DNA from 2 places in the Rhodococcus sp. NS-SX18 genome. Region 2 is predicted to be linked to the other one. Evidence: riboswitches for the same ligand, from Rfam matches in the RefSeq annotation. Region 2 holds a riboswitch; the other holds the start of a gene.
The links. Region 2 has a riboswitch for cyclic di-AMP ahead of AC2IPW_RS05450 (transglycosylase family protein). Riboswitches for the same ligand answer to the same signal wherever they lie in the genome.
Positions count from the first base shown of each region.

Region 1: it holds a riboswitch for cyclic di-AMP, as region 2 does, so the genes downstream of both, AC2IPW_RS14475 (C40 family peptidase) here and AC2IPW_RS05450 (transglycosylase family protein) in region 2, are expected to answer to the same signal.

Region 1 is NZ_CM170633.1:3,145,010-3,149,409, forward strand. Features, by position in the region: gene AC2IPW_RS14465 (gluzincin family metallopeptidase) at 1-414, opposite strand, end outside; gene AC2IPW_RS14470 (NlpC/P60 family protein) at 470-1,513, opposite strand; gene AC2IPW_RS14475 (C40 family peptidase) at 1,713-2,294, opposite strand; cyclic di-AMP (ydaO/yuaA leader) riboswitch at 2,309-2,476, opposite strand; gene AC2IPW_RS14480 (DEDD exonuclease domain-containing protein) at 2,966-4,400, shown strand, end outside.
Region 2 is NZ_CM170633.1:1,174,641-1,179,040, forward strand. Features, by position in the region: gene AC2IPW_RS05440 (helicase-associated domain-containing protein) at 1-1,091, opposite strand, end outside; gene AC2IPW_RS05445 (hypothetical protein) at 1,152-1,340, shown strand; gene AC2IPW_RS05450 (transglycosylase family protein) at 1,404-1,988, opposite strand; cyclic di-AMP (ydaO/yuaA leader) riboswitch at 1,998-2,221, opposite strand; gene AC2IPW_RS05455 (YccF domain-containing protein) at 2,433-2,825, opposite strand; gene AC2IPW_RS05460 (hypothetical protein) at 2,822-3,064, opposite strand; gene AC2IPW_RS05465 (cold-shock protein) at 3,232-3,642, shown strand; gene AC2IPW_RS05470 (DUF2771 family protein) at 3,751-4,218, opposite strand; gene AC2IPW_RS05475 (MFS transporter) at 4,215-4,400, opposite strand, start outside.

The DNA of each region.
Region 1 (4,400 bases), 2.0 Mb from region 2:
GACGGCGTAGCGCAGCAGGACGGTGAGGGCACGGGCCTCGTCGGCGCCGAGCCGGGCCGCCAGGTCGTCGGGGACGTCGGTGCCGAGGTCCGGACCGAGCTCGTAGGCGAAGTCCGCCAGCGGCAACGCGGCGAGGGCCTCCGCGCGGCGGACCTCCGCGTCGAGCAGTCCCGGGCGGGCGCGGGGATCCACGACGGTGGCGAGTACCGCCGGGTCGGCGGTGCGCACGGCCCGGGACCATGTGTCGAGCAGTTCCTGCACGGCCCGGTGCGAGCCCGGTTCCGCCGGGCCGTCGTCGGGCGTGAACGCGAGCGAGAGGCCGACGGCCAGGACCGCGACGACCAGTCCGGCGACGCCGAGCCGCTCCCACCGGCGGCTGCCAGGGGGGCGGGGCGACGAATCGGGCGCGGGCACGGCGGCCAGTGTAGGTCGCGCCCACGACGGCGCCGCGGGGGCGGCGCGGCGGACGTCAGTACCGGCGGGCGTTGTGGAACGGCATCCGGTCCATCGGGGCGACCTTGACCGGCACTCCGTAGGTGGAGGCGTGCAGGACGTTGCCGTTACCCGCGTACAGCCCCACGTGCGAGGCGTCGTCGTAGAAGGTCACGACGTCGCCGGGTCGGAGCTGATCGCGCGGGACGGGGGTGCCCCCCTGCGCCTGGGCCTGACTCGACCGCGGCAGGTCCTTGCCGATCTGCTTGTAGGCCCACACCACCAGACCGGAGCAGTCGAACTCGGAGGGACCGGCGGCACCCCAGCTGTACGGGCTGCCGATCCGGGTCATGCCGGCTTGCAGGGCACCGCTGCCGCTGCCGGGGGCCAGGCTCGACAGGATCTTCTCGGCATCGAATCCCGGGGGGAACGGGGTGCCGGCGAGGGTGGCCTTCTCCTCGGCGCTCAGGTCGGCGAACGCGGCGAGCACCTCGTCGATCCGGACCTCGAGTTCGCTCTGCTGCCGCTGCAGTTCGTCCCGCACGACCTGGGCCTGCTCGGCGGCGGCGCGCGCCTGGTCGGCCGAGCGCTGGGAGGCCAGCGCAGCCTCCGCGGCCGCGGCCGACGCGGTGCGGAATCCCGCGACCTGGTCGGCGGTCTGGTGGGCGATGACGTCGAGCGCCGCCATCTGGTCGAGCAGCTGCTGGGGCGACTCGCTGACCATCAGAGCGAACAACCGGTTGGTGCGGGCGCCGCGATAGTTGGCGACGGCGAGCTTGTCCACCGTGGGCCGGAAGACGGCGAGTTCCGCTTCCGCGGCGGCCAGCACCTCCCGGTCGCGCGTCAGAGCCGCGTCGGCGGCGCGCTGGGCCTCGACCTTCGCGTCGAGGTCGATTCCGGCGTTGTGCAGCGCCTCGGTGGTCTGCTCGGACTTGCGTGACAGCTCGGCCAGCCGCTCCAGTGCGGCGGTGGGGCTCTCCCCCACCGGGTCGGCGCCGGCTGGGGCGGCCACCGAGAACACCGCGAGGAGCACCCCGATCACCAGCGCCCGAAGCGACGGTTTCGTCCAGTCCACCACCACGGGACCAGGTCCTTTCGTTCGAGGTTGCGCACCCGTTACCCGAAAAATCTCGATCAGGTTACGGAAGGGTTCCGGGTCGTGTCTACCCGCCGGTAGCTCCGGCTGCGCCGGGTAGTGCGGCCCCGGAGCGCCAGCGGGGGCGGACCGGCGTCGACCGGTCCGCCCCCGCTGCACTGCGTGACAGTCGTGGAGTCGTCGCTCAGTAGCGGCGGGCCCCGTCGACCGGCATCGAGTTCATCGGAGCAATCTTCACGGGCTGACCCGAGGTCGACGCGTGGATGACGTTGCCGTTGCCGATGTAGATGCCGGAGTGGCCACCGCCGTAGAACGACACGACGTCGCCGGGCTGCAGGGCGGAGACGTCCACGGCCCGGCCGGCGGAGGCCTGGTCGTAACTGGTGCGCGGCAGGTTCAGACCGGCCTGCTTGTAGGCCCACTGCACCAGTCCGGAGCAGTCGAAGGCATCAGGACCGGCGGCGCCGTAGACGTAGGGGGCGCCGAGCTTGCTGTGGGCTGCGTCCACGGCGCGCTGGGCAACCGAGGTCACCGGCGCGCTGAAGGGCGCGGCCGGAGCCGGTGCGGCACCCTGCGGGGCCGGCGGGACGAGGTTGGTGACCTCCGGCGGAAGGGTCACGCCGGCCGGCAGGTCGAACGAGCCGACGCCGGGAATGGTGATCGGCTCCGCGAGGGCGGGACCGGCCGAGACGGTGACCGCACCGAGAGCGAGGGCACCGGCAACGACAGCGCGCCGGACGGTGCGCTTGGAAATCTGAGACGCCACGAGGGGTTTGCTCCATTTCTTCCGTTCGTCCGCCGACCGAGTTAGCTGACGGGTTCGGGCTGGGAAGATCAGCCCTACCCCTCGTTCCGCGGTGACGGTCGGAGGGGATTCACCCCAGAGGACAACGTGGGTCCCCGGCTCGGGCACCCGCTGTGGATGCGCCGATTAGGCGGTGACCGAGCGGCGTCTCCCCTCTGGTGGTTCGACATCCTCACCGCTTGGTCTCGAAAAGATTACGAAATCGCATCGGAGGATGTCGACCTTCGACGCTTCATCGGCCGCAGATTGACGGATATGCCCGATTCGGGCCGCACGACCCCGGCCGCGCGATCACGGAAACGTAACGGTCGGTTCGAGGGCGGCGGCCCCGGCGGCGGTGGCCGGCACGCCCCGGGGCCCGCCACCGGCCCGCTGACACGTCGTCGCAGGTCCCGCGGGCGATCTCCGCGGCGAGGACGCCTGCGACACCGCCCGTCGCGGCGACACGCCCCACCGTGCCACCCGGGCCGCTACCCCGTCGGGGCGGCGCCCACACCCACACGGGTGATCGACGATGTGATCCTCGTCTCGTCGAGCCGGGTCCGGGCCTCCGACCCTCTTTTTCCCTCCGGTTGGTGCCGGATCCCACTCCCCGCGGTGTCGGACCCGGCTCCTACCCTGACGACGTGACCGTGCCCCGACGACCCGACCCTGCCGTCGGGGTGCAGCTCGGGTTCGACGAACTGGACACGCCGTTGCGGGAGACGCTGTTCGTCGTCGTCGACCTCGAGACCACCGGCGGCAGCTCCACGGACGACGCCATCACGGAGATCGGCGCGGTCAAGATCCGCGGCGGTGAAGTACTCGGTGAGTTCGCCACGCTCGTCGACCCGGGCCGGTCGATCCCGCCGAACATCGTCCAGCTCACCGGCATCACCACCGCCATGGTGTGTTCCGCGCCCCGGATCGAGCAGGTCCTGCCGTCGTTCCTCGAGTTCGCCGCAGGGGCCGTGCTCGTCGCGCACAACGCGGGCTTCGACGTCGGCTTCCTGCGGGCCGCGGCGTCCCGCACCGAAGTCGCGTGGCCACGGTTCACGGTGCTGTGCACGGTCAAGCTCGCGCGCCGCGTGCTCGGCCGGGACGAGGCCCCGTCCGTGCGACTGTCCGCCCTCGCCGAGTTGTTCCGCGTGTCCACCACGCCCACGCACCGCGCGCTCGACGACGCCCGGGCCACCGTCGACGTCCTGCACGCGCTCATCGAGCGCGTCGGGAACCAGGGTGTCCACAGCCTCACCGAACTGCGGGACTACCTGCCGGCGGTCACCGCGGAGCAACGCGCCAAGCGGTCCCTCGCGGCACACCTGCCGCGACGGCCCGGCGTGTACCTGTTCCGCGGGCCCTCCGACGAGGTGCTGTACATCGGTACGGCCGTGGACCTCCGCCGCCGCGTGCGCAACTACTTCACCGGTTCCGAGACCCGGCCCCGGTTGAAGGAGATGGTGGCGCTCACCACCCGGATCGACCACGTCGAATGCGCCCATGCACTCGAGGCCGGGGTGCGGGAGCTGAGACTGCTGGCCGCGCACGCTCCGCCCTACAACCGCCGCTCCAAGTTCCCCGCGCGGGGCTGGTGGATCACCCTCACCGACGAGGCGTTCCCCCGGCTGTCCGTCGTGCGGACGCCCGCCGCGGCTCCACCGCATCCGGTCGGCGGCCCCACGGTCGACGCCGTCGGTCCGTTCTCCTCGCGGGCCGACGCCGTCGCCGTGGCCACGACCGTCGCCGAGTTCTGCCACCTGCGGACCTGCACCCGCCGCATCCCCCGCACGAAGCGACACGGCGAGCACTGCCCGCCGGACGCCGTCGGAGCCTGCGCCGCGGCAGCCGCCGGACTGCAGACCCCCGCCGAGTACGCACGGCAAGTGGACCTCGCCCGCGCCCTGCTCCGCGGAGAGGACGACGAGCCGCTGCATCGGATGCGCCGACGCATCGAACACCTCGGCGCCGCCGAACTGTTCGAGAGCGCGGCCAGGTTGCGCGACCGCACGGCCGACGCCGTGCTCGCACTGCGCCGGACGCAGCGCCTGGCCGCTCTCGCGGCGGTGGACGAGCTGATCGCTGCCCGCC
Region 2 (4,400 bases):
ACGAGCCACATGCGGCGCGGCGCGTCGAGCCACGCGCCGGCGAGCACGGCCCAGCGCTGCGCGGGGGGCGCGTTCGACCAGCCGTCGGCGGCGGTGGTCGGCGCCCAGTAGTCGTCGATGTCCGTGGTCGGCGCGGGCTGCGGCATGCCCCGCGCGATCAGGCCGGCGGCGGCGAGCAGCTCGACGAGCAGTGCGGCGAGCTGCTCGTCCACGTCGACGGTCTTGGCGAGGCGACGCAGCTCCCGCACCCCGAGACCCCCGGCTTTGAGCGCGGGAGCGGGAAGGGCACCGAGCGCGTCGATCAGATTCTCGCAGTGCCGCAGCAGTTCGAGGGCGGCTCCGGCCGCGGTGGCATTGACGTCGGCGACGACGTGCGTCGCGGGCAGCGGCCGGGGCGGGGTGAGGGCTGCGGGGTCGAAAGGCGCCTCCTCCCGCAGCGCCTGACCGACGCGGTGCGGCAGTTCGACGGTCTCGTCGTCGAGCCGGATCAGCAGGCCGGCCGCGATCAGGCGCTGCACGGGCCGGTCGGCGGGGGTGCCCGGGGCGGCGTCGCGGGTCCGGCCGACGGGGGAGGTGCGCGCCAGCGTGTCGAGCAGGCTGCGCCGGGCCGGGTCGAGATCGGCGAGGACGGCGCCGAGTTCGTCGGGCAGCCCGTCGGGGTCGGGACCGCGGCCGAGGCGCCACGGCACCGTCGCCGCGGCGGCCTCGACGACCCGCAGCCCGTCGGCCGGGCCCCACACGAGGGAGAGCCGCCGCAGTGCCTCGAGGGACCGGTCGACGTTCTTGGCCGTGACCCGGCCGGAGAGGGAGTCGAGCAGAGCGCGTCGCGTGACGGGCTCCCGGTCGGCACCCAGCCGGGTCAGGGCCTCGACCACCCCGAAGTCGAGGACGGAGAGCTCGTCGGCGGCGCGGAACACCGACGCGCGCTGCTGTGCGCGGCCGGCCAGGACGCTCATCGTGGCAGGTGGCGGGACCACCAGGTCGGGGCGGGCGCGCAGCAGCTCGCCGAGGTCGGCATCGCGGCGGTCGGCAAGCCAGTGGGCGAGTGACTCCGGGCCGGTCTCCGGCGCGGCGGGGTCGGTGGCGGTCATCGACACCAAGATTAGAGACCTGAAGTGGCTGTCCGTGAACCTGCCTGCCAAAATGAGCGCATGGCTGACAATTCGAAGAAGCAGTACGTCGATCCGGGGTGGCCCAAGGTGGCGGACGGGGACCACGCCGTCACCGAGTTGTCCTCGACTCGTTCCGGCCCGCTGTCCCCGTACGGTGAGGAGATGGAGTTCCCGCTGCCCGTCGACGCCCTCCCGTACACCCATCCCCGCACCGTCATCAACCGCTGATCCGGATTGCGAAGAGCCCCGCACCTGCAGGTGCGGGGCTCTTTCGTGCGGCTGTGCCGGGTGTCAGTTCGGCAGGGCGGCGTTGACCGCGTCGACGAGGTTCTGGTCGACGGCGATACCGGCCTGGCGCAGGGCCTCGAGACCCTGTTCGAAACCGGCCCGCAGGCCCTGGGCCTCGGCGGGCAGGGCAGGCACCTGGGGCACCTCGGGGGCGGCCTCGACGACCGGGGCGTTCTGGACGGTGCCGGCGCTCGTGGACGGGGCGCTGCGCTCCGTCGGCGCACTGCTCAGGCCGAGGCTCGAGGAGCAGGACGGCCATGCGCCCCAGCCCTGGCCGGCCAGCACGCGCTCGGCGACGACGATCTGCTCTTCACGGCTGGCCTGGTTGGCGGTCGCGGCGTACTCGCCGCCGCCGTAGGCGTTCCACGTGCTGGGGGAGAACTGCAGGCCACCCTGGTAGCCGTTGCCGGTGTTGATGGCCCAGTTGCCGCCGGACTCGCACTGCGCGAGGCGATCCCAGTCGGAGTCGGGAGCGGCGTTGGCGGTGCCGCTGAAGGCGACCCCCGTGACGCCGAGAACAGCGCTGGTCAGCGCGAACTTGGCGACGGTGCGGCCGGTGTTGGTGGGTTTGCGATGGCGTCCGCTCATGTCGGTTCCGGTTCCTCTCCGTACGCGCCTGCGAGGTCAGCTGTCGGGTTCGGGCTGAAGAGGTAGCCCGGCCTCCTCGCCGGTGGGCGATTCGGCTTCACCCCGAGGACCGTCGCGTGGCGACGATCCGGGTGCCTCCTGGGAATCGGTGTTCCCTGGGAGACCGTTGGGTCCCCCGCTTCCTGCTCCCGTGGATCGTTCGTCGGGACACCGGGATTCCGCGGAGCAGGATTTGGCGCGACGGACCCGGGGTGGCCGAACCAACCGGCCGGACATGACGGTAACGGCTCGGGACGGTGATTGTCACCAATTGATAACGCCGGGCGTCGCACGCACGATGCAGAGGTGGCCGGTGTGGCGCGATGAAGCCGCAGGTAGGGCCGAAAGTCCATCGCCGGTTCCGGTCTGCGACCTCCCCGTTATTCCCGCGTTATGTGAGGAACGTCACACGTAACCCGGCCGGGTGTCCACCGGGACGATGTCCTTCCCGAGCGGCAGCAGCGAGATCGGCACCATCTTCAGATTCGCGAGCGCCAGCGGGATGCCGATGATCGTGATCGCCATCGCGATCGCCGTCACCACGTGCCCCAGGGCGAGCCAGATGCCGGCGACGACCACCCAGATCACGTTGCCGATCAGCGAACCCGCCCCCGCCGTGGGCTTGTCCACCACCGTCTTGCCGAACGGCCACAGCGCGTACACGCCGATGCGGAACGCCGCGATGCCGAACGGGATGGTGATGATCAGCACGAAGCAGATCAGGCCCGCCAGGAAGTACCCCAGCGCCAGCCACAGACCGCCGAAGACCAGCCAGATGATGTTGAGCAGAATCCTCACGTGCGGTCCCTTCCGCGGGCGCGCCGGCCGGAGCGCAGCGCGAAGGTCAAGGCCAGCACGAAACCGAGCGGCCAGGCGAGAGTCAGCAGATACAGGACCAGGCCCGGCCGGCCGTCGGTGACGACGGGGGTCAGGAAGATCGCCACGACGGCGACGACCCCGACCACGAAGCAGGCCAGCGCGGCCTTGAGCAGGCCGTTGCCCGGTACGGAAGAACTGGAGGTACCCACGCGTTCCACCGTAGTGCTTCCGCGGCCCGGCGCGCCTTCGCCGGACTTTCGGAAGCGGACTCCGCCACGGGTACACTGACGCATGTCTGCGCGTCCCGCACTCGAAGCGGGGCGCGTTGTTTTGCATATCCACTCGTGCCCTGCGGGGCACGGCTGTCGAGGAGCGGGTGAACGCAGTGCCTACCGGCAAGGTGAAGTGGTACGACGTGGAGAAGGGCTTCGGCTTCCTGTCCCAGGAGGAGGGCGAGGACGTCTACGTACGCGCGTCCGCGCTCCCGGCCGGGGTCGAGGGCCTCAAGCCGGGGCAGCGGGTCGAGTTCGGCATGGCCGCGGGCCGCCGCGGGCCGCAGGCCCTCAGTCTGAAACTGCTCGAGCCGTTGCCGTCGGTCCGTCAGGGTGGCCGGCGCGAGGCGGCCCCCCAGAAGCGGCACACCCCCGACGAACTGCACGGCATGGTCGAGGACATGATCAAGCTCCTCGAGGCCACCGTGCAGCCGGAGCTGCGCAGGGGCCGTCATCCCGAGCGCAAGACCGCCCAGCGGATCTCCGAGGTCATGCGCGCCGTCGCGCGCGAACTCGACGCCTGACGCCTGAGCGAGAGGGGCCTTCCGGTGCAGCACCGGAAGGCCCCTCTCGCGTGCGCTGTGGCTCGGAACGCGTGCGCGTTGTGGCTCGGAACGCGTGCGCGTTGTGGCTCAGAACGTCTGGATGGCCCAGACCGGCGCCTGCTCCCCGGTCGCGGGCAGCTGCAGCACCACGTTCAGCAACTGCGCTCCGGGATCGGACGGCACCGTCACGGCACGGGCCTGACCGGGCGTGTAGTCACGGAACCCCTCGAAGATCTCACCGGTGCGCGGATCACCGTAGGTGACGTTGAGCCGCCAGTCGGACTCCGCGATCTCCGACGGCAGCGACAACTGCAGCGGCATGCCGGCCGGAACCTCGAGCATCACCGCCTCGAGGCCGGCGCACGTGCCGTCGGCGCTGCACAGGCCGGGATCGACCGTGACCGTACGGCCCTGCGCATATGCCGTCACCGTGGGCAGGCTCGGCGGTGCCGACCGGACGAGGGAGACCACGACCGCGGTGAGCCCGCCGATCGCGATCAGCGCCACGACCACCAGGATCGCGATCGTCTTCTTCGTCCGGGGCTGCAGTCTCATCGGGTTCCGTTTCTCGTCGTACGTCCGCCTGGCCGCGGGATGCGACCGGTGGTCTCCTGGGTGGCGTGTTCCGGGCGTTTTCCTCCGAAGCCCGGAACGACGGTGCCTCCACGGTAGGTGAGGATCGTCTGCGTCAGCCCGAGGGCCAGCACGACCGTGATCACGGTGAACCCGAGCCAGTA